Regions from separate parts of the Pseudoalteromonas sp. SG44-17 genome, predicted to be linked through region 1. Evidence: predicted binding sites of a transcription regulator. Region 1 holds the regulator's gene; each other region holds the start of a gene.
What was found. The regulator sigma-54, encoded in region 1, starts transcription at its own class of promoters, with help from an activator protein. The targets are predictions, from matches to a motif close to GTTGGCACGNNNNTNGNNT.
Positions count from the first base shown of each region.

Region 2: H5182_RS10790 (DUF1328 family protein) is a predicted target of sigma-54. The motif match lies at 1,279-1,297, and genes of this name have one in related genera.
Region 3: H5182_RS20795 (BON domain-containing protein) is a predicted target of sigma-54. The motif match lies at 1,811-1,829, and genes of this name have one in related genera.
Region 4: H5182_RS09580 (YggN family protein) is a predicted target of sigma-54. The motif match lies at 1,833-1,851, and genes of this name have one in related genera.

Region 1 covers NZ_JACJEV010000051.1:2,502-7,425, reverse strand. The annotation lists gene kdsC (3-deoxy-manno-octulosonate-8-phosphatase KdsC) at 1-429, shown strand, start outside; gene lptC (LPS export ABC transporter periplasmic protein LptC) at 426-980, shown strand; gene lptA (lipopolysaccharide transport periplasmic protein LptA) at 970-1,503, shown strand; gene lptB (LPS export ABC transporter ATP-binding protein) at 1,500-2,225, shown strand; gene H5182_RS20835 (RNA polymerase factor sigma-54) at 2,292-3,788, shown strand; gene hpf (ribosome hibernation promoting factor) at 3,817-4,104, shown strand; gene ptsN (PTS IIA-like nitrogen regulatory protein PtsN) at 4,109-4,561, shown strand; gene rapZ (RNase adapter RapZ) at 4,744-4,924, shown strand, end outside.
Region 2 covers NZ_JACJEV010000012.1:63,754-68,677, reverse strand. The annotation lists gene oadA (sodium-extruding oxaloacetate decarboxylase subunit alpha) at 1-559, opposite strand, end outside; gene H5182_RS10795 (OadG family protein) at 570-815, opposite strand; gene H5182_RS10790 (DUF1328 family protein) at 1,337-1,510, shown strand; gene H5182_RS10785 (hypothetical protein) at 1,565-1,756, shown strand; gene pdxJ (pyridoxine 5'-phosphate synthase) at 1,826-2,557, opposite strand; gene recO (DNA repair protein RecO) at 2,620-3,309, opposite strand; gene era (GTPase Era) at 3,327-4,259, opposite strand; gene rnc (ribonuclease III) at 4,249-4,924, opposite strand, start outside.
Region 3 covers NZ_JACJEV010000050.1:15,268-20,191, reverse strand. The annotation lists gene H5182_RS20805 (hypothetical protein) at 190-405, opposite strand; gene H5182_RS22435 (hypothetical protein) at 796-930, opposite strand; gene H5182_RS20800 (YqaE/Pmp3 family membrane protein) at 989-1,147, opposite strand; gene H5182_RS20795 (BON domain-containing protein) at 1,212-1,775, opposite strand; gene H5182_RS20790 (LiaF domain-containing protein) at 2,118-2,774, shown strand; gene H5182_RS20785 (hypothetical protein) at 2,812-2,970, opposite strand; gene H5182_RS20780 (VOC family protein) at 3,179-3,595, opposite strand; gene pmbA (metalloprotease PmbA) at 3,845-4,924, opposite strand, start outside.
Region 4 covers NZ_JACJEV010000010.1:78,092-83,015, forward strand. The annotation lists gene H5182_RS09565 (LysR family transcriptional regulator) at 1-678, shown strand, start outside; gene H5182_RS09570 (glutathione peroxidase) at 774-1,265, shown strand; gene H5182_RS09575 (PA3496 family putative envelope integrity protein) at 1,315-1,503, opposite strand; gene H5182_RS09580 (YggN family protein) at 1,910-2,707, shown strand; gene H5182_RS09585 (PLP-dependent aminotransferase family protein) at 2,791-4,233, opposite strand; gene H5182_RS09590 (DMT family transporter) at 4,350-4,924, shown strand, end outside.

The sequences.
Region 1 (4,924 bases):
CAAGGTGAAGAACTCAAAGCGTTTAATACTAAAGATGGTTTTGGTATCAAAGCACTGATCAATAGCGGTTTTGAAGTTGCCGTGATCACCGGTCGTCATTCACAGATAGTTCAGCAACGGATGACTAGCCTGACAGTACCGCATATTTACCAAGGTCAAGAAAACAAGTTGCAAGCTTATCAACAGCTCAAAGATAAATTGCAGTTAAGCGATGAACAAATCGCTTACATAGGCGATGACGGGCCTGACTTGCCGGTAATGGAATTAGTTGGTTTTGCGGTGGCAGTAAATGATGCTCACCCCTTGATCAAGCGAGTTTCACATTATACAACCATGCTCCCTGGTGGTTTTGGAGCGGTGCGTGAACTCACTGATTTATTAATGCTCGAAAATGGTAAATCATTAACTAGCGAAGGCACAAGCTCATGAATAGTGCGCGTTTAATATTATGCGTATTATTTGTCGGCTGTATGGTATGGCTGTGGTATCCGTATTTTTATCAAAGCACTGCCATAAAACAAAACCAAGAAGATATAATAGCAAAACCTGATTATACTGCGGTGGCATTAAAACAAACCGCGTTTGATGAACAAGGTAAAATTAGCCACAAAGTAACAGCTGCAAAAATGGAACTTTACCAACAGTTAGGGTTTACTTACTTTGAACAACCTATTTTTACACTCTATAATCAACAGCAAACGTGGCAAATTAATGCCGATGAAGCCACCCTATATGAAAATCATCAATTAATTTTAGAAGGTAATGTGGTTGCTAAAAACCTGACCAATAATGCCATGATTGAACATATAAACGCAGATAATATTCAGGTTGATATTGAACTACAAACCATGAGTTCAGAACAACCAGTTGAATTAATCGGACCAAATTTAAAGATCACTGGGCGCGGCCTCCATGCCGACTTAAAAGCCGAAGTGGTAGAACTAATTAACCATACGCGAACCATATATTATGACCAATAAATTTGCTCACTTGCTTGTGATACCAAGCTTATTCATTGCCTTTGCAAGCTTTGCTGAAAATACGGCACCACCTGCGGATCAAGTCTCTATCAGTGCTGAAAAGCAGCTTGCCCAACTGAAAGATAATATCGGTATTTTTGAAAAAAATGTTGAAATCATTCATGGTAACCGCCGTATCAAAGCGGATCGACTTGAAGTCCATAAGCGCGAAGATTTAGGCAATAACAAACAATTGCTTGTTGCAACTGGTAACCCTGCTTACTTTGAAGAAAAACAAACTGATGGCACAATAATGAGCGCCAGTGCTGATGAAGTCCGTTACGATGTCGCCAAGCGCTATTTAACGTTAATTGGTAATGCACAAGTCACTCAAGCAGGTCAAAAAATTAATGCCAAAAGCATTACCTATGATATGGACCAACAGCTGATCAGTGCTGAAAAAGGCGCAAGCTCAAACGATCGCGTACACACTATTTTGGTACCTGTTGACAGTAAAAAAGACAAACCTAAAGGGCAGCCATGAGTATATTAAAAGCTGAATTTTTAGCAAAAAGCTATAAAGGTCGCCAAGTTGTAAAAAGCGTGGGTTTAGAAGTTAGCGCAGGCAGCATTGTTGGCTTACTGGGTCCTAATGGCGCAGGTAAAACCACCACTTTTTATATGATTGTGGGTTTAGTACCTAGCGACAAAGGTAAAATAAGTATTGATGATAATGACATCACTTTACTGCCAATGCACAGTCGCGCACGGTTAGGGATTGGCTACTTACCACAAGAATCATCCATCTTTCGTAAGTTAACTGTTTATCAAAACCTGATGGCTATTTTAGAAACTCGTAAAGAGCTGAATAAACAAGCCAGAGAAGAAGCACTAGACAGCTTACTTGATGAGTTTAGCATTCAACATATTCGCGACAGCCAAGGTATGGCATTATCTGGTGGTGAACGTCGTCGAGTTGAAATTGCACGCGCTTTAGCCGCAAATCCAAAATTTATCTTACTTGATGAGCCTTTTGCTGGCGTTGATCCTATTTCAGTGTTAGATATAAAGAAGATTATTGAACACCTTAAAAACCGTGGTATTGGCGTACTTATTACCGACCACAATGTACGAGAAACCCTTGATGTTTGTGAAAAAGCCTACATAGTTTCTCATGGGGAGTTAATTGCATCAGGTACCCCTGAGCATGTACTTGCCGACCAAACAGTCCGCGATGTTTACCTGGGCGAGCAATTTAGGCTATAAAGCCACGCTCGGCTAAGTATCTGCTAGACTTAACGATGATAACAATAAAAGGATTGTTAGAGATACATGAGGCAATCACTCCAGCTGCGCATGGGCCAGCAACTTACAATGACACCACAGCTGCAACAAGCAATTCGCTTATTGCAACTCAGTACATTGGATCTCCAGCAAGAAATTCAAGAAGCACTCGACAGCAATCCATTGTTAGAGCTAGAAGAGCATGAATATTCAGACGACACGGCTGGTAAAAACGAACAAAAACAAGACAACGATGACTTAACCGTTAGTGCATCAGCAGACGACAAGCCCAGCGAATATGAACAAGAAAGTAGCGAAGCATTAAGCAAAGAGACTTTAAGTGACGAAATGGCTATGGACGTCACCTGGGACGAATACATGAGTGCTGCGCCAAATACGTCATCCGGCCCAATGCCTGAAGATGAGTCAATTTATCAAGGTGCTTCAACTGAAACCCTGCACGAATATCTGATGTGGCAATTACAGCTCACACCTTTTAGTCCAACCGATGAAGCCATTGCCATTGCGATTGTTGAAGCTGTTGACGATTCAGGTATTTTAACCTTGAGCTGCGAAGACATCGCAGAGAGCTTAAATCAAGGTAATAACGAAGAAGAAATCGAACTCGACGAAGTGCAAGCAGTGTTAAAACGCATTCAGTTATTTGACCCTGTTGGTATTGCTGCGCGCAGCCTACAAGAATGTTTATGTATTCAATTAAATCAATTTGATCCTGCAACTCCTTGGATTAGCGAGACTAAAATGATTTTAACTGATCATATCGATTTATTAGCTAGTCGTGACTATCGCACTTTGATGAAAAAGACTAAGCTTAAAGAAGATGAGCTGAAAGAAGTAATGACACTGATCCACAGCCTTAACCCAAAGCCTGCGGATACTATAGTACGCGAAGAGTCAGAGTATGTTATACCTGATGTTTCGGTGAAAAAAATTAAAGGTCGCTGGGTGGTTGAACTTAATCCAGACAGCATGCCAAAAATTAGAGTGAACAGCCAATATGCGGCAATGTCACGCTCAGTAAAATCAAGCACTGACAGCCAATTTATACGCTCGCATTTGCAAGAAGCTAAATGGTTTATTAAAAGCCTAGAAAGTCGTAACGAGACGTTACTCAAAGTAACTAACTGCATTGTAAAACAACAGCAGGGATTCTTTGAGCATGGCCCTGAAGCAATGCGACCTATGGTACTAAACGACGTTGCTGAAATGGTTGAGATGCACGAATCAACAATCTCTCGCGTAACGACACAAAAGTACATGCATACCCCCCGTGGTATTTTTGAGTTAAAGTATTTTTTCTCAAGTCATGTAAGCACTGAGAACGGCGGCGAATGCTCTTCGACAGCTATTCGAGCATTGATCAGAAAATTGATCAGTGCAGAAAACTCAGCGAAACCATTGAGTGATAGTAAGATTGCAGATATATTGGCAGAGCAAGGTATCAAAGTAGCTAGACGGACTATTGCAAAATACCGCGAGTCGCTGGCTATTCCACCGTCAAATCAACGTAAAAGTTTGATTTAAGGCGTAAAATCACAAGAGGAAAATGCTTATGCAACTAAATTTAACTGGTCGTCACGTAGAAATTACTGATTCATTAAGAGACTATGTAAACAATAAGTTTGCCAAGCTTGAAAGGCATTTTGATCATATCAATAATGTCCATGTTATTCTTGATGTAGAAAAACTAAGCCAAAAAGCAGAGGCCACATTACATGTCAGTGGCGCTGAATTATTTGCCTCGACTGAGCACCAAGACATGTATGCAGCTATTGACGGACTAATCGATAAACTTGATCGTCAAGTAATTAAACACAAAGAGAAGCACGCTCGACACTAACACTATGAAATTAAGCTCACTTATTTGTCAGGACTGCAGTAAAGCTGCGGTCCTTTTTAATAGCAAAAAACGGATCATTGAATTTATAAGCCAATTGGCTCATGAACAACTCCCTCAGCTATCACAACAAGAAATCCTCAACGCACTACTATCGAGAGAAAAACTAGGTAGTACCGGTATTGGTCGTGGTATTGCTATCCCTCATGGCCGTATGAGTGGTGTTGAAAACCCGCTAGCAATAATTTTAGTGAGTGAATCACCGGTTGATTTTGATGCGATTGATAATCGCCCAGTTGATATATTTGTAGCCCTCATCGTACCAGATGGTGACAGCCAACTTCATTTGAAGACGTTAGCCACAATTGCTGATAAACTCAATAACAAAGATTTTTGTAAACAACTACGTAGCGCAAAAACAGACCAAGATTTGTATCATGTAATTGCAGCTCAATCGTAGTCATACCAATTGTATTGAATTAGAGAGTAATTATTGCAACAGGGAAATAGCTCTAGAACAAGGTGGAAATTATTTATATAGTTGTTCTATATAAATAATTTTAAACAAAGTTAGTGGGTTATTTAACAAGCAAGAATGAGCATGTTTTTAATAAAATTGGTATTAAATGAAGGAGAATTTACATGGAGTTAATCATCATCAGTGGGCGTTCTGGCTCAGGTAAATCTGTTGCTTTACGTGTAGTAGAAGATCTTGGCTATTATTGTGTAGATAATATTCCAGTTAACTTATTACCGTCATTAGTACGCAGTGTCTCTGATAATTACGACAAAATAGCCGTCAGTATCGATGTTCGTAATTTAC
Region 2 (4,924 bases), on a different contig from region 1:
CTTCTGCATCGTATGGTTTAAGCAAACCAGCCATATCTTTAATACAAATTGAATGACAGCCTAACTCTTCAAGCTGCTTGGCAAGCGTTAACCACATATCAAGTGTATGAACCGGGCTTACTGTGTACGAAATTGTACCTTGTGCATGTGCGCCAACTTTAATCGCAGCTTTAATAGCCGTTTCAAGATTACGAACATCGTTCATCGCATCAAAAATACGAAACACATCAACACCATTTTTGTGCGCTCGCTCTACAAATTTTTCAACAACATCATCTGCATAATGACGATAGCCTAAAAGGTTTTGACCACGTAATAACATTTGCTGTTTAGTATTTGGCATAGCTTTTTTAAGAGCACGAATACGCTCCCAAGGATCTTCACCCAAATAACGAATGCATGAATCAAAAGTAGCCCCACCCCATGATTCGATCGACCAGTAACCTGCATCATCTAATTTTTGTGCAATCGGTAGCATGTCATCCAAACGCATACGCGTTGCTAATAATGATTGATGCGCGTCTCTAAGTACTAATTCTGTTAATTTTAATTTAGCCACAAGTCATCCCTTATAGTTTTTGTTTATTTTTGTACTGAGCTATGGCAGCACTTATCGCAGCGATGTGTTCACTTGGTACACCGGGTGCTTTGATCGATGGTGTGCGCGTTGGCATTACAACCGGCTGTTCAAAGCGGCTCGCTAATTTAGACATAGCGGTAATTGCTGCAATCAACAACGAAAGAAAAACGAAAACTCCCACCATCCCAGTGAGCATTAAGTTTGCTGCAGTAGCAAGTAATTGACCTATATCCATTCTGCCCCCCCCCTGAGTATTCTTACCCACCCGAAAGATAGGTAAAAAATCACTTTATTTAAATATTTATGCAATAATTATATCAAAGAAACAGACCAAGTCCAACACTTTGTAAATTGGTAAAACCAATTAATATAAAGCTAACATATCTTCAGCAAAGTTAACACACTGCTTTTTACTATAATTTAATAGGATATAGATGATAAAAATACTGAATATAGCTATAACTTATAAGTGAAATCTAATCTGCACCTTAATAACTTACCAACCGAACTACTCAACAACTGTTAAATTAATGAAAAAGCACTCAACATGAAATTGGTCTTACCAAAAAATCATGCTGAAATATTTATTTTCCAGGACGCCGAGTATAAGTTACAGATAAAGCTGTAAATAATTCCCACCTAATTCATGAAAATAAATAAAATAAACACTATCCAATTGATAATAAAGGATTTAAACACATGGCATGTAACTGGCATTATTTACTCTGAACAAATTAACAAACCAAGGAGACGACAATGTTACGCTGGACAATTACATTTTTAGTTATTGCGCTTATTGCTGCAGTGTTAGGTTTTGGTGGTATCGCAGGTGCCGCAGCAGGAATTGCTAAGATTATCTTTTTTATCTTTATTGTATTGTTAGTTATTTCACTCGTTTCAGGTGCGTTGCGCGGCAATGTCCCTAAGTGATAACAATTTATTTTAAATAACAACACATTTATTAATTTTACAAGGAATTACATTATGAAATCGACAACTATTAAAACTGCTGTGATCGCTTTATTCGCTAGTTTTTTTATCATGGGTTGTGAAGACAATCATGCAGAAGAGGCCGGTGAACGCATCGATGAAGCTGTAACCGACGTACAAAACAAAGTAGAAGACGCCTGTGAAGAAGTAAAAGAAGGCGTTAACGCTAAAGAAACTAACTGTTAATCCAGTTAGATACAAATAATAAAAAACGACTCTTTTGAGTCGTTTTTTGCATTTTAAGAGAAGTTAAAATTAAGCTCTCGCTTCTAGCATTAGTCGCTTCATGTCACGTACTGCTTTATCTAATCCATCTATGGCTGCACGCGCTATAATTGCGTGACCAATGTTTAGTTCGTAAATCTCTTTCATAGCAGCAATCGGTTTCACGTTATGATAATGAAGTCCGTGGCCGGCGTTTACTATCAAACCCAAACTTGCTGCATACTTTACACCTTGATGAATATGCTCAAGTTGTTTTTGTATCTCAGCATCAGTTTGCGCATCCGCATAAGCGCCAGTATGAATTTCAACATATGGGGCATTACAGGCTGTAGCTGCATCTAGTTGTGCTTTGTCTGCATCGATAAATAACGACACTTTTATACCGGCGTCAGTTAATTTTGCTGTCGCGGCTTTAATCTTATCTAGATTACCAACAACGTCTAAACCGCCTTCGGTGGTCAACTCTTCACGTTTTTCTGGTACTAAGCAAACATAAGCTGGCTTAACATCTAAAGCAATATCAATCATTTCATCTGTAACCGCTATTTCAAGGTTCATTCGTGTTTGGATTGTTTTAGCCATCACATACACGTCACGATCTTGAATGTGACGACGGTCTTCACGTAAATGAATAGTGATCCCATCAGCGCCAGCATGCTCAGCAACACTCGCAGCATGTGCTGGATCTGGGTAACTTGTACCCCGAGCTTGGCGTAAGGTAGCAATATGATCAACGTTTATACCCAAAAGAATATCTTTCATTTTTTTACCTGTAAAAATAACGGTTAAAAATACCGTATTAAGATTGTTGGTGAATACCCAAACTATTTGGATATAAACAGCTCGCGACTTTTTAATGGTTTTTTGCCTAATAAAGGCTTCATTAAATGACGACTTAATTGTTTCGCCATATATAACACATCCGGCGCACTAAAGTCATGAGCTGCAATTGCATTTAACTGCGCGCCAGAAAAGCCACTGCCTTGATTTTCTTGGGCAACAAAGCCGTATTCAGCAAAGTAACTATACGTTTGCTCTGCCGAAATTGGATCGCCTGCGGCATCAAAACTAAAGTCAACGCCATAGCCTAATAATTCTAATAATTGAAATTCATAAGAACGTAATACAGCTTGTAAGTTAGGGTGCTGGTTAAGCTGTTGTAGGTGAGTTTTATACAATTGATAGGCATGATCAATTGGTTCATTAATTGGTACAATGCGGTTGGTTAGTTCATTGAGGTAAAACCCACAATAAAGCTGATCCCCAACTAGTGTGGATTGCGTGCCATGTAGTTCAAATCGTTGGATATATTTCAGGTCGTGTTTACCGGTATAATTTACCAGTAAAGCTTGGAAGGGTTGTAACTGAGCTTTGTATTTTGTTGCTTGGCGACCGCTAATTCGCGCCAGCATGCGCAACTGGCCAACGCCTTCTACTAACATATCAAGCATTACTTGTGAGTCACTAAAAGGACGTCGGTGTAATAAATATGCCGTGTAGAAGTCGCTATCCATAAATATCGCTTAGGCTATTAATCTTCACCATAGCCTAAACTGCGAAGTGCTCTCTCGTCGTCAGCCCAACCTGATTTAACCTTCACCCAAAGTTCTAAAAACACTTTATTATCAAGCATTTCTTCGAGATCTTTACGGGCTTCGCGGCCAATCACTTTAAGCTTTTCGCCTTTATTACCAATAACCATACGTTTTTGCGTTTCACGCTCAACTAAAATCAAGCCATTGATATGCCAAATGCCATTTTCTTGCCATTTAAACTGCTCAATTTCAACGGTAACTGAGTAAGGAAGCTCCTCACCCATAAAGCGCATCAACTTTTCACGGATCACTTCGGCTGCCATAAAGCGCATTGAACGATCTGTTACGTAATCTTCAGGGAAGTAAAATTCACACGGTGGTAAACGCTTAGTTACTTCATCTTTGATCAGGTTGATATTTTTACCTTGAGTCGCAGATACTGGCATAATGCCAACAAAATCAAACTTTTCGCCTAACCACTTCATATGCGGTAGCACAAGGTCACGGTCTTTTACTTGATCAATTTTGTTCATCACAAGTAATACTGGTTTGCCATTTTGCTTTACTTTGTTAAGCACCATTTCATCGTCAGCATTCCAATGAGTACCTTCAACAACAAAAATAACTAGCTCAACATCACCTAATGAACTTGAAGCAGCACGGTTCATTAAACGGTTAATGGCACGCTTTTCTTCAACATGCAGGCCTGGTGTATCAACATACACGGCTTGGTGCTTACCTACAGTATGAATACCCATAATACGGTGGCGTGTGGTTTGCGGTTTACGCGAGGTAATACTTACTTTCTGCTCAATAATTTCATTAAGCAAGGTAGATTTACCAACGTTTGGGCGGCCAACAATAGCCACCATGCCACAAAAAGTATCTAAATCACGCGTGTGCGGTTGGATCAATGTATCAAGATTCATTTTTAAGTATCTTCAACGCTTTTTCAGCGGCTTTTTGTTCAGCTTTACGACGAGAACTGCCAACTGAGATGATGCTATCCATACCTTCAACAATACATTCAACCGTGAACGTTTGATTGTGTGCCTGACCTTTAGTATCTACTACAGTATAGCCTGGCAAAGGTAATTTGCGGGCTTGTAAGTATTCTTGTAGTAATGTTTTAGGATCTTTTTGGTTTAAACCTGGCGAAATGGCATCAAGGCGAGATTCGTACCACGCCAAAATCAAGTCTCCACAAACATCAATGCCAGCATCTAAAAATACCGCACCAATAATTGCTTCAACCGCATCAGCTAAAGTTGATTCACGTCTAAAACCACCACTTTTAAGTTCACCCGGCCCTAAGCGTAAGTAATCACCTAGGCCAAACTCTAAACCAAATTCAGCTAAGGTTTGTCCACGCACAAGCGTTGAACGCATGCGGCTAAGATCGCCTTCACGCGCTTTGGGGAACTTACTATATAAAGCATTGGCAATGACAAAGCTTAAAATGGAATCGCCCAAAAACTCTAAGCGTTCATTGTGTTGTCCTTTATGGCTGCGATGGGTCATCGCCTGCTCAAGCAATACTTGATCAATAAAGGTATACCCTATTTTGCTATATAACTCTGTTACATTTTTTTTC
Region 3 (4,924 bases), on a different contig from region 1:
TTTAAACATCGGAGCTAGGTTTTAGGCTCTAGGTCCTAGTCACTTCCCTAGCACCTAGTACCTTTGTCTTCCTAGCACCTTTAATCTTTTCGCGGTGGCAAGCCACTCGCCTACAAGTGATTTAACACCGAGATAAACGTTAACACCCGTAGGCGTTAAGCTTGCTGACGTACAAACTCCGAGCCACATTTAAAACGCGGTGGCAAGCCACTCGCTTACAAGTGAGTAATTAAACACTGAGATTAACGTTAACACCATTAGGCGTTGAGCTTGCTGACGCACAAACACCGATACAATATTTAATATCGCGGTGGCAAGCCACTCGCCTACAAGTGATTTAACACCGAGATAAACGTTAACACCCGTAGGCGTTAAGCTTGCTGACGCACAAACTCCGAGCCACATTCAAAACGCGGTGGCAAGCCACTCGCCTACAGTGAGTAATTAAACACTGAGATTAACGTTAACACCCGTAGGCGTTGAGCTTGCTGACGCACCAACACCAAGCCACATTTAAAACGCGGTGGCAAGCCACTCGCCTACAGTGAGTAATTAAACACTGAGGCAAACGTTAACACCCGTAGGCGTTGAGCTTGCTGACGCAAACACACCAGGGCACATTTCAAAACGCGGTGATCGACCAGTCTATGATTATAATAAAATGAGAGGTTAAACATTCTTGGGGAAGGTTATAAGTGGATGTTCTTAATTAAAATAACAACATGCACTTATAATTTTGATATATAACATCCTAGCAAAATCCTTCTAGTATTTGATATTTATATACTCTGATATTTAAAGCCCATTCCTTGCTGCTTTTACTTCGCTCCTTGATGCGCTATTCATTAGCTCCTTCCATTGTTGTGCCGTCCAAAGTGGCTTTGCGCTTTTTACGATCCCTTGTTGGTTTTTCCTTAATACGTTATCCATAATGTTACTCCTTGCCATCTATTGGCTGTTCATCCTTGTTATATTTAACACTGTGACTCTAACGACGTGCGATTATATAAATTGCATGTATTAGACCAGGAATATACCCTAGTAATGTTAACAAAATATTAATCCAAAATTGAGCACCTAAACCAACTTGTAAAAATACACCAAGTGGTGGAATAAGCACTGAAAATATAATTCGTATTAAATCCATGACTCTCACTCCCTGAAATTTGTATAAGAAAGCCCAGCATAACTGGGCATTCGTGGCTTATAGATTATTCAGCTACAATAGTTAAGTTATCAACTACATCGCGAACATCTTCAGCATTCTTAGCAATTTTCACCGCTAGCTGTTTTTCAGCATCCGAACCAACAGTACCATTTAGCGTTACCACACCTTTATCGGTATCTACGTCAATATCCGTACCGCCTACTTCAGAATTAAATAAATAGCGTGTTGTAATCACGGTAGTAATTTTAGCATCCGTTAAATCACTTTCTGTGCTATCTGATTTCATCTTCTTGCTTTTTGTATCCGTGTTTTTAACGACCGTTAGCTCGTTATCAACATCAGTTACACCATCTAGACTTAAGATAAGCTCTTCCGCTAACTCTTTATCAAGCTCACTTTCAACTTTACCAGTTAGTACAACCTTGCCATTTTTTACATCAGTGTTAATGTCAAAGTTGTTTAAGTTAGTGTTCATTAACAGAACCGTTTCTGCCTTACCATCAATCCAAGCATCTTTACTTTCATTTTCCCAGCTATTTGCTTGAGCACCCATAGCGGTTGTACCAAGAACTAACGCTGCAATAATAGATTTGTTAAATGTTTTCATAATCTTTCTCCTTTTGATTAAAGACAATATGATTAATGCGAACATCAAGCCAACTTTTAAAACATTTAAAATCAATCGCTTAAACTTAATTTCATATAGCACTAGCTTTAGTCTTGGTAATTATTTACAGACTGCTCGGTAATTTATTCTGGTCGTTGCAAAATTAACCATTTAATAGCATTATTCGTTAATCTGTCGTTAATATAACAAACGCACCTAACGAAAATAAATTTAAATTATTGATTACTAAGCTAATTAATAAATGGCCTAAGCTTTGCTTTAACTATTGCAGTACTGACAATCGTAAAATACACCAACAGCATCACTTATAAGGAATACATCATGACTGTAAAATTAGAAGATCGCCCAATTGAGCAAGTGCGTGAACAAGTTATTGATCAATTAATATATAACTACAGTCATGCTGTTATTTCAGCTGATGCTTTTGAGCGTCGATTAGATCAGGCAATGGCTGCGAAAGATAACCAAAGCTTAATTGATTTGGTAAGTGACCTAGAATTAACAACCGATAGTAATTACCAGTGGGAAAAACGTGCGCAGTTTAGCCCAAACTATAGTAATAAAAGCAGCGATGAAACATTGCACTTGCGAAGTATCTTAGGATCAAACGAGCGCAGTGGGCAATGGGTAGTACCAAAAGAAATCCACCTGACGAACTTACTTGGATCTATTGAACTTGATTTCACTGACGCCATATTTCAGCATCAAAATATCACCATCCATGTCAATTGCTTACTAGGCAATGATGAAATTTATGTGCCAGAACACGTCAATGTTGTATCAAAACTGTTCAGTATTATTGGTAGTGTTGAAAACAAATCAGTGTCACTGAATAAACACCAAGGGCCAACCATTACTATCGAAGGAAAAGTTATTCTGGGCTCTGTGGAAATTAAAATTAAGCGCACCATTAAAGAAAAGTTTGTCTCATTCGCCAACAGCCTTAAAACCAGTTGGCAAGATATCAATAAACATTAATGGATAAAACACAGTTAAAGCTTAACACCCGTAGGCGTTAAGCTTGCTGACGCAAAAACACCGAAACAATATTGAATATCGCGGTGGCAAGCCACTCGCCTACAAGTAATTTAACACCGAGATAAACGTTAAAACCCGTAGGCGTTAAGCTTGCTGGCGCACAAACACCAGAGTACATTTCAAAACGCGGTGGCAAACCGCTCGCCTACAAGTAAGTAATAAACATCAAAGTAAATTTAACACCGAGATAAACTTTAGCACCGTAGGCGTTAAGCTTGCTGACGCAAAAACACCAGAGCCACATTTTGAAACGTGGTAGCAAGCCACTCGTACAAGTGATTAATTAAACACTGAGATTAACGTTAACACCCGTAGGCGTTGAGCTTGCTGACGCGAAACTAATGTTATAAATCATTATTACGCTCACTAGGAATATCACTTAAATATTCAACAAACTCTACTTCAAACCCTGCGGGGTCAATAAAATACACATTTTTACGAAATGGATTTACCGCACCAGGCTTATCAATACTGTAACCAGCGCTTTCTAAACGCGAAATTACTGCAGCAATATTATTCGTAACATAAGCAAAGTGCGCTAAGCCAACTTGATGTCCGGTTAAGTCACGGTTATGTTGTTCACCATGATCACTCAATGCTAAATACTGAAAATCATCGCCAAAGTGTAACCATTTTCGTGGTTTACCGTACCACTCCCCTTCGCCTTGACTTCTTATAGACCAGTACGGAAAAGCCGCCTTATAAAAGTGCAGCATAGCTTCAACATCATCGACTACCAAATTTACATGCTCTAAATACATAATTAAATTCCTTTATTTAAGTAATTAAAGCCACAATAAAACCTCAAGCAACGTTGAGGTAAAGTGTTTTTTATAAAAGATTTAATAACAAAAGATGTGTGAGGATAAGGGGTAATGAGAAAACAATATAGGTTAAAGGTGCTAGGTTTTAGGGCCTAACCCCTAGTGTCTTTCCTAGAACCTAGTTCCTTTAAAAAATTTGCGCGGCATAAAGCCGCGCCTACGCAAATTAAAACTTATAGCTTTAACCTAGCTTCCCGCAATCTGCATTTGTTCAATCAATACCGAACCGGTCTGAATTCCACCACGGCGCTCTATGTCACCGCCTATGCCACTAATGCCTTTAAACATATCTTGCAGTTTACCAGCGATGGTAATTTCGCTTACAGGGTATTGTATTTCGCCATTCTCAACCCAAAAACCGGCAGCACCACGCGAGTAATCACCTGTTACGGTATTAACGCCTTGGCCCATTAATTCAGTGACCAATAAACCAGTGCCCATCGTTTTTAACAACGCAGCTAAGTCAGCATGAGTTTGTTCTACTAACCAGTTATGAATACCACCAGCATGACCGGTAGGTGTCATATTCATTTTTCGGGCTGCGTAGCTCGCTAATAAGTAAGTTTGCAGATCACCGCCTTGAATGATTTCACGGTCGATAGTTTTTACCCCTTCACTATCGAATGGTGAAGACGCTAAACCTTTAAAAATATGCGGGCGCTCTGAAATATTAACGCACTTATTAAATACTTGCGTGCCAAGGCTATCCAACAAAAAGCTCGATTTACGATACAGCGCACCACCACCTATTGCAGACACCAAGTGACCAAACAATGAATTAGCTATATCTGCACGAAAAACAACTGGGACTTTCATGGTACCTAATTTTTTGCTATTGAGCTTAGCAAGAGTTTCACTCGCAGCCTCTAAACCTACTGCCGCAGCATCTTTCAAACCAGCTTGGTCTCGCGCTACGGTATAAGCTGAATCTCGCTGCATTTGCTCACCATCTTTACCAATCACCATAGTACTAATGCTGTGGCGAGTACGCGGGTAACCTGTGATAAGACCATGGCTATTACCATACACACGTAAACCTTGATGCGATGAAAAACTGGCGCCATCTGAATTAACAATACGCGCATCGGCATTAAGCGCTGCTTGCTCTGCAGCATGACACAATTCAATGCCCTGCTCAGGGCTGACATCCCACGGGTGGTATAAATCCAAATCAAGCGGAGCAAATTCAAGTAGGTCTTTATCGGCTACGCCATTATGTGGATCATCTGAAGTAAACTTGGCGATATCAATGGCTTTCTCTACCAC
Region 4 (4,924 bases), on a different contig from region 1:
AAGCTCAAAGCAATTAAACAAGAGCTAATTGATGCTAATAATCAACTGCAAGGTGAGCAACGTAAACCCAAAGGGGTCATTAGAATTTCTGGTGCTGGTGAATTTGTTGCATGTCATGTAGCACCTAAAATTGTTGAGTTTGTAAAACGCTACCCTGAGGTCGAAGTAGATATGGACTTCAACAATCGTAATGTCGACTTAGTTGAAGAAGGTTTTGATTTAGCGATCCGTTTTGGCCGCATGCAAGACTCTAACTTAATTGCACGACCACTTAGCCCGCGAATCATGACTCTCGTTGCCAGTCCAGAATATTTAGCACATCACCCAACCCCAACTACGCCTCAACAATTAACCGCTCATAATTGCTTAATTGCCATGGGGAAACGTTGGCGATTTAATTTTGCCGGCGATATTAAAGAGGTAAAAGTTGCCGGCAACTGGCGCAGTAACCATCCGCGCGCACTATTATCTGCGACATTAGCAGGCTTAGGCATTGCCCATTTAGCCACTGATATTGTTGATAAGTATATTGAAAACGGGCAACTAATTACCTTACTTGATGAGTTTCAGGTAACAGACAATGCCTCTTGGTTAGTGTATCCACGTAAAGATTTAATGCCATACAGAGTGCGATTATTGATTGAACATTTACTCAAAAGCTTTAATCATGCAAGTTAAAATAAAATGGTCTATGCAATGTGATGATAATTTAAGCTGTATGTCTATCACAACTCAGGATAGAATTTAACAAACAACAATAACTAGAGAGCAACATGAACGACTTCTATCAACTTTCAGCCAGCAATTTGCAAGGCCAAAGCATTGATTTTTCAGATTTCGCAGGCAAAGTTGTGTTAATTGTCAACACTGCCAGTAAATGTGGCTTCACTCCACAGTACGAAGGTTTACAACAATTACATGCAAAATACGCTGATCAAGGGTTAGTAATTATTGGTTTTCCGTGCAATCAATTCGGCAAACAAGAGCCTGGCGGCGCAAAAGAAATAGCGCAAGGTTGTTTAATTAACTACGGTGTTGATTTTGTGATGATGAGTAAAATTGATGTTAATGGCGAAAACGCCCACCCCGTATTCAGGCATTTAAAATCAGCATTACCTGGATTTTTAACCCGCAAAATAAAATGGAATTTTACTAAGTTTTTAGTTGGCCGTGACGGCGAGGCAATTAAACGCTTTGCACCATTTACCAAACCGCAGCAAATCGAAGGTGCTATTATCAAAGCCCTTAAAAGCAGTAATATCTAAACTCTAAAAGCAATAAAGAGGCAAATTGCCTCTTTATTTAAATTATCTCTTAGTCGTTTAAATACTCATCTAAGTCATCATCGCCCAAGTTTTTACGCAAGCGTTTTTGCTCAAGGTAGTCTTCCAACTTTTTCTTAACCTTTTGCTTATTCTTGTCGTGTTGATTACGCCCGACCATTTCGTACTCGTCTTCAACAAAATCGTCATCTAGCGCATCGTAACTAAATGTCTTACCCACAACCCACTCCATAAAGTGTTTGAGACCAATTAAGGATTTTTATCACTATCATTGGTAAATTAAAAATGTTCAGCACTATTTCACCGTATGAAAAAGCACCAAAATAAAGCCATAACGCGATTCTAAAATAGTGTTATGTCGATATTGTGAATAAATAGCGCTAAATTTGAGTTCTGGAAAGTGAGAGTTTTTTATCGAAACGATAAGTATATTTTATGTATCAATGTAAATTAGTCAAAATGACTAAAAAATGGCTTTTTTATAACATCCTAATACAATTTAAAAATAGTAAAAAACAATTAACCCTTTGTTTTTATTTACTAATAATTATTGGCACTAAACTTGATATGTATTAAATACGTTAAATGCGTACTGGTCATAATCAACAAATTAGCAGGAAATAAAAATGAAAAAATTACTATTAATAAGTTCTTTATTCATTGCCACAGGGGCAATGGCACACAATGACAATGAGACGAATATTTCTTTTAGCGGCGACACATGTGACGTTGAATTTAAAAATGATGTGCGTATTAAGCCAAATGAATTAGAAATTTTTACAGCTGATAACCACACTATGACTTTTATAAATAGTGGCGAGTTAATGATTGATGGCCAAACTTTGACACTCAACAGTCAACAACACCAAGCTATCAGTAATTATTCAGACAGTCTGCGTAGCCAATTACCAGAAGTCGCGAACATTGCTCTTGAAGGCGTTAAAATTGCCGGGGTCGCCATTGAAGAAGTCGCCAATGCATTTAATATCGATGGCCTAGATAGCATTAATGAATTAATGGCTGATATTCAGGTAGAAGTACAAAACACCTTTTACCAACAAGGCGCTTTTGTAATGGGCCAACAAAGCTTTAGCCAATTTGGCGAAAACTTTGAAAGCCAATTTGATGAGCAAATAGAAAGCGCTGTACAAGCTGCGATGATGCAATCGATGGGTAGTATTTTAATGGCTGTAGGTTCAGAACTAATGGGCTCTGGTGGCGATATGCAAGCCTTTGAACAACGCATGGAAAATATGGGAGCTGAAATTGAAGCCAAAGTTGAGCAACAAGCTAACCAACTTGAAAAACGCGCTGATGCACTGTGCGGTAATTTTTCAACCATTGCTGATCAAGAGCAACAATTAGTTAAACTAGTTCCAGAATTGAAAGACTACCAATTATTTAGTTATAAACAAAATAACTAACTTGAACTCAGGTTCTAAACGCTAAAAGTTTGATATCCCTTTAGCAGCACTCTTTTTTAAAGGTGCTGCTTTTTTATGCCATGCTATTTCTTCGCTAAATGCACTAACTCACCTAGCTTTATAATAGCTTGTTCAATTTTTTCACCCCATGGCAAACCATAACTTAATCGAATACAACTGCGATATTTATTAGTGGCTGAAAAAATATAGCCAGGAGTAATGCTAATGCCACTTTCTAATGCCAGTTGAAATAGTTTTACACTATCGTAAGCCGCACCTAAATCAATCCAGATCACACATCCGCCTTGCGGATCGCTGATCCTAGCGGTACTCGGAAAGGCCTGTTGTAAACACCAGATCATTCGTTCTTTATTAGAACGTAGACGCTGTCGCAGTAGTTTTATATTACGATCATAATCACCACTAACTATAAATTCATATAACGTCCATTGATTGATCAATGAAGTAGAACAACTCAATGCACGCTTATAGCGACGCGCTTTGGCAGCAAACTTTCCGGCAATCAACCAGCCAACACGATAACTCGGCGCCGCAGTTTTAGAAAACGATGCACAGGTTAATACCAACCCTTTTGTTGAGTAAGCCTGAGCGGGTGTACCGCGCTGCGGGGTAAAATGTAAATCACCATACACATCATCTTCAATTAGCACCACATCTTGAGATTCCAATAACTCTACTAATTGTTTACGCTTATGATCAGGCATAAAACTACCCACAGGATTATTGATCGAAGTAGAGAACACACAGGCTTTAATATCGTGATCATGTAAAGCCTGGCTCAGATCATCAAGCCAGATCCCATCATCAGGACACAGCGGGATCTCGAGCGCCTTGAGGCCCAGGCTTTCGATCAATTCAATGATACCAAAATAACAAGGTGACTCGATCGCCACCACATCACCTACTTTAGTGACACATTTTAGCGCGATCGCCAGTGCTTCTTGAGCACCGTTGGTGATCACAAGTTCTTGCGAGTCAACACCAATGCCAAAATCTAAATAACGATGGATTAACTGCTTTTTCAATGGTGCAAAACCATCCATCGCACCATAATTTATGGCGCGACTGCCGGCAATCGACATAACCCGGCGCATCGTACGACTTAGCATTTTATCAGTTGGAGCGGCAGCAACAGGATTAGCAATGCCAAACGGTACGACATCGGCTTGATGAATTGCATCATACACTTGCTCAATTAATACCTGCATGTTGACCGAAACTGGCTCACGATTGAGTTTAACCCGCTTTGGCCGCGCTAACTGGGTATGTGCCGTTTTTAAAAAATAGCCTGACTTTTCTCGTGCTTCAACCAAACCTTGTGCCTCAAGTGATTGGTAAGCCAATTTCACCGTCGGAATACTGACATTCAGCTTAGTGGCCATTTTACGTAATGAGGGGAGTTTTTCGCCTGGTAATAGTGTCCCCTGCTCACTCAGCTCACGCACCAGCTGCATTACTTGCTGATATAAAAAGTCATGGTTGGTTTTGCTGATCACCAGCGACATAGTAGACACCTTAAAGCCGTACAATCTGTATAGGTTGCATTTATAGTTTTCTGTGTATGTTAAGTATACAGAAGTATCTTAAAATAAACACTTAATCGACATAATGGACCAAGGCCATGAAAAGTATCGTGCTTTATGCACTAACCGTTTTAATTTGGGGCTCTACCTGGCTCGCAATCGAATTTCAACTTGGCGATATCGCCGTTGAAGTTTCACTATTTTATCGCTTTAGTTTGGCTGCAATTCTAATGTGGGTATGGGTGAATATTAAAAAATTACCGATGAATTATAGTCGTCGCGATCATGGCTTTTTCGTATTACTAGCACTGTGTAACTTTGGCCTTAATTACTTAGTACTTTACTGGGCACAACATTATTTAACGTCAGCCATGGCATCAATCGCCTTTTCAATGTTGTTATTAATGAACATTGTAAATACCCGATTATTTTTTGGTAAACCCATCGCTAAACGTATTTATACGGGTGCATTGATAGGGGTATTGGGCATCATCAGTCTGTTTTGGCCACAATTACAGCAGTTCGACTTGAGTAATGGGGCGTTGGTCGGTTTGCTACTTGCCTTAGCTGGCACCTTTGTGGCTTCATTAGGGAATATGATCAGCGTACGTAACTCTCAACAACGTATTGGCGTCATGCAGGGCAATGCATGGGGCATGTTATACAGCGCTAT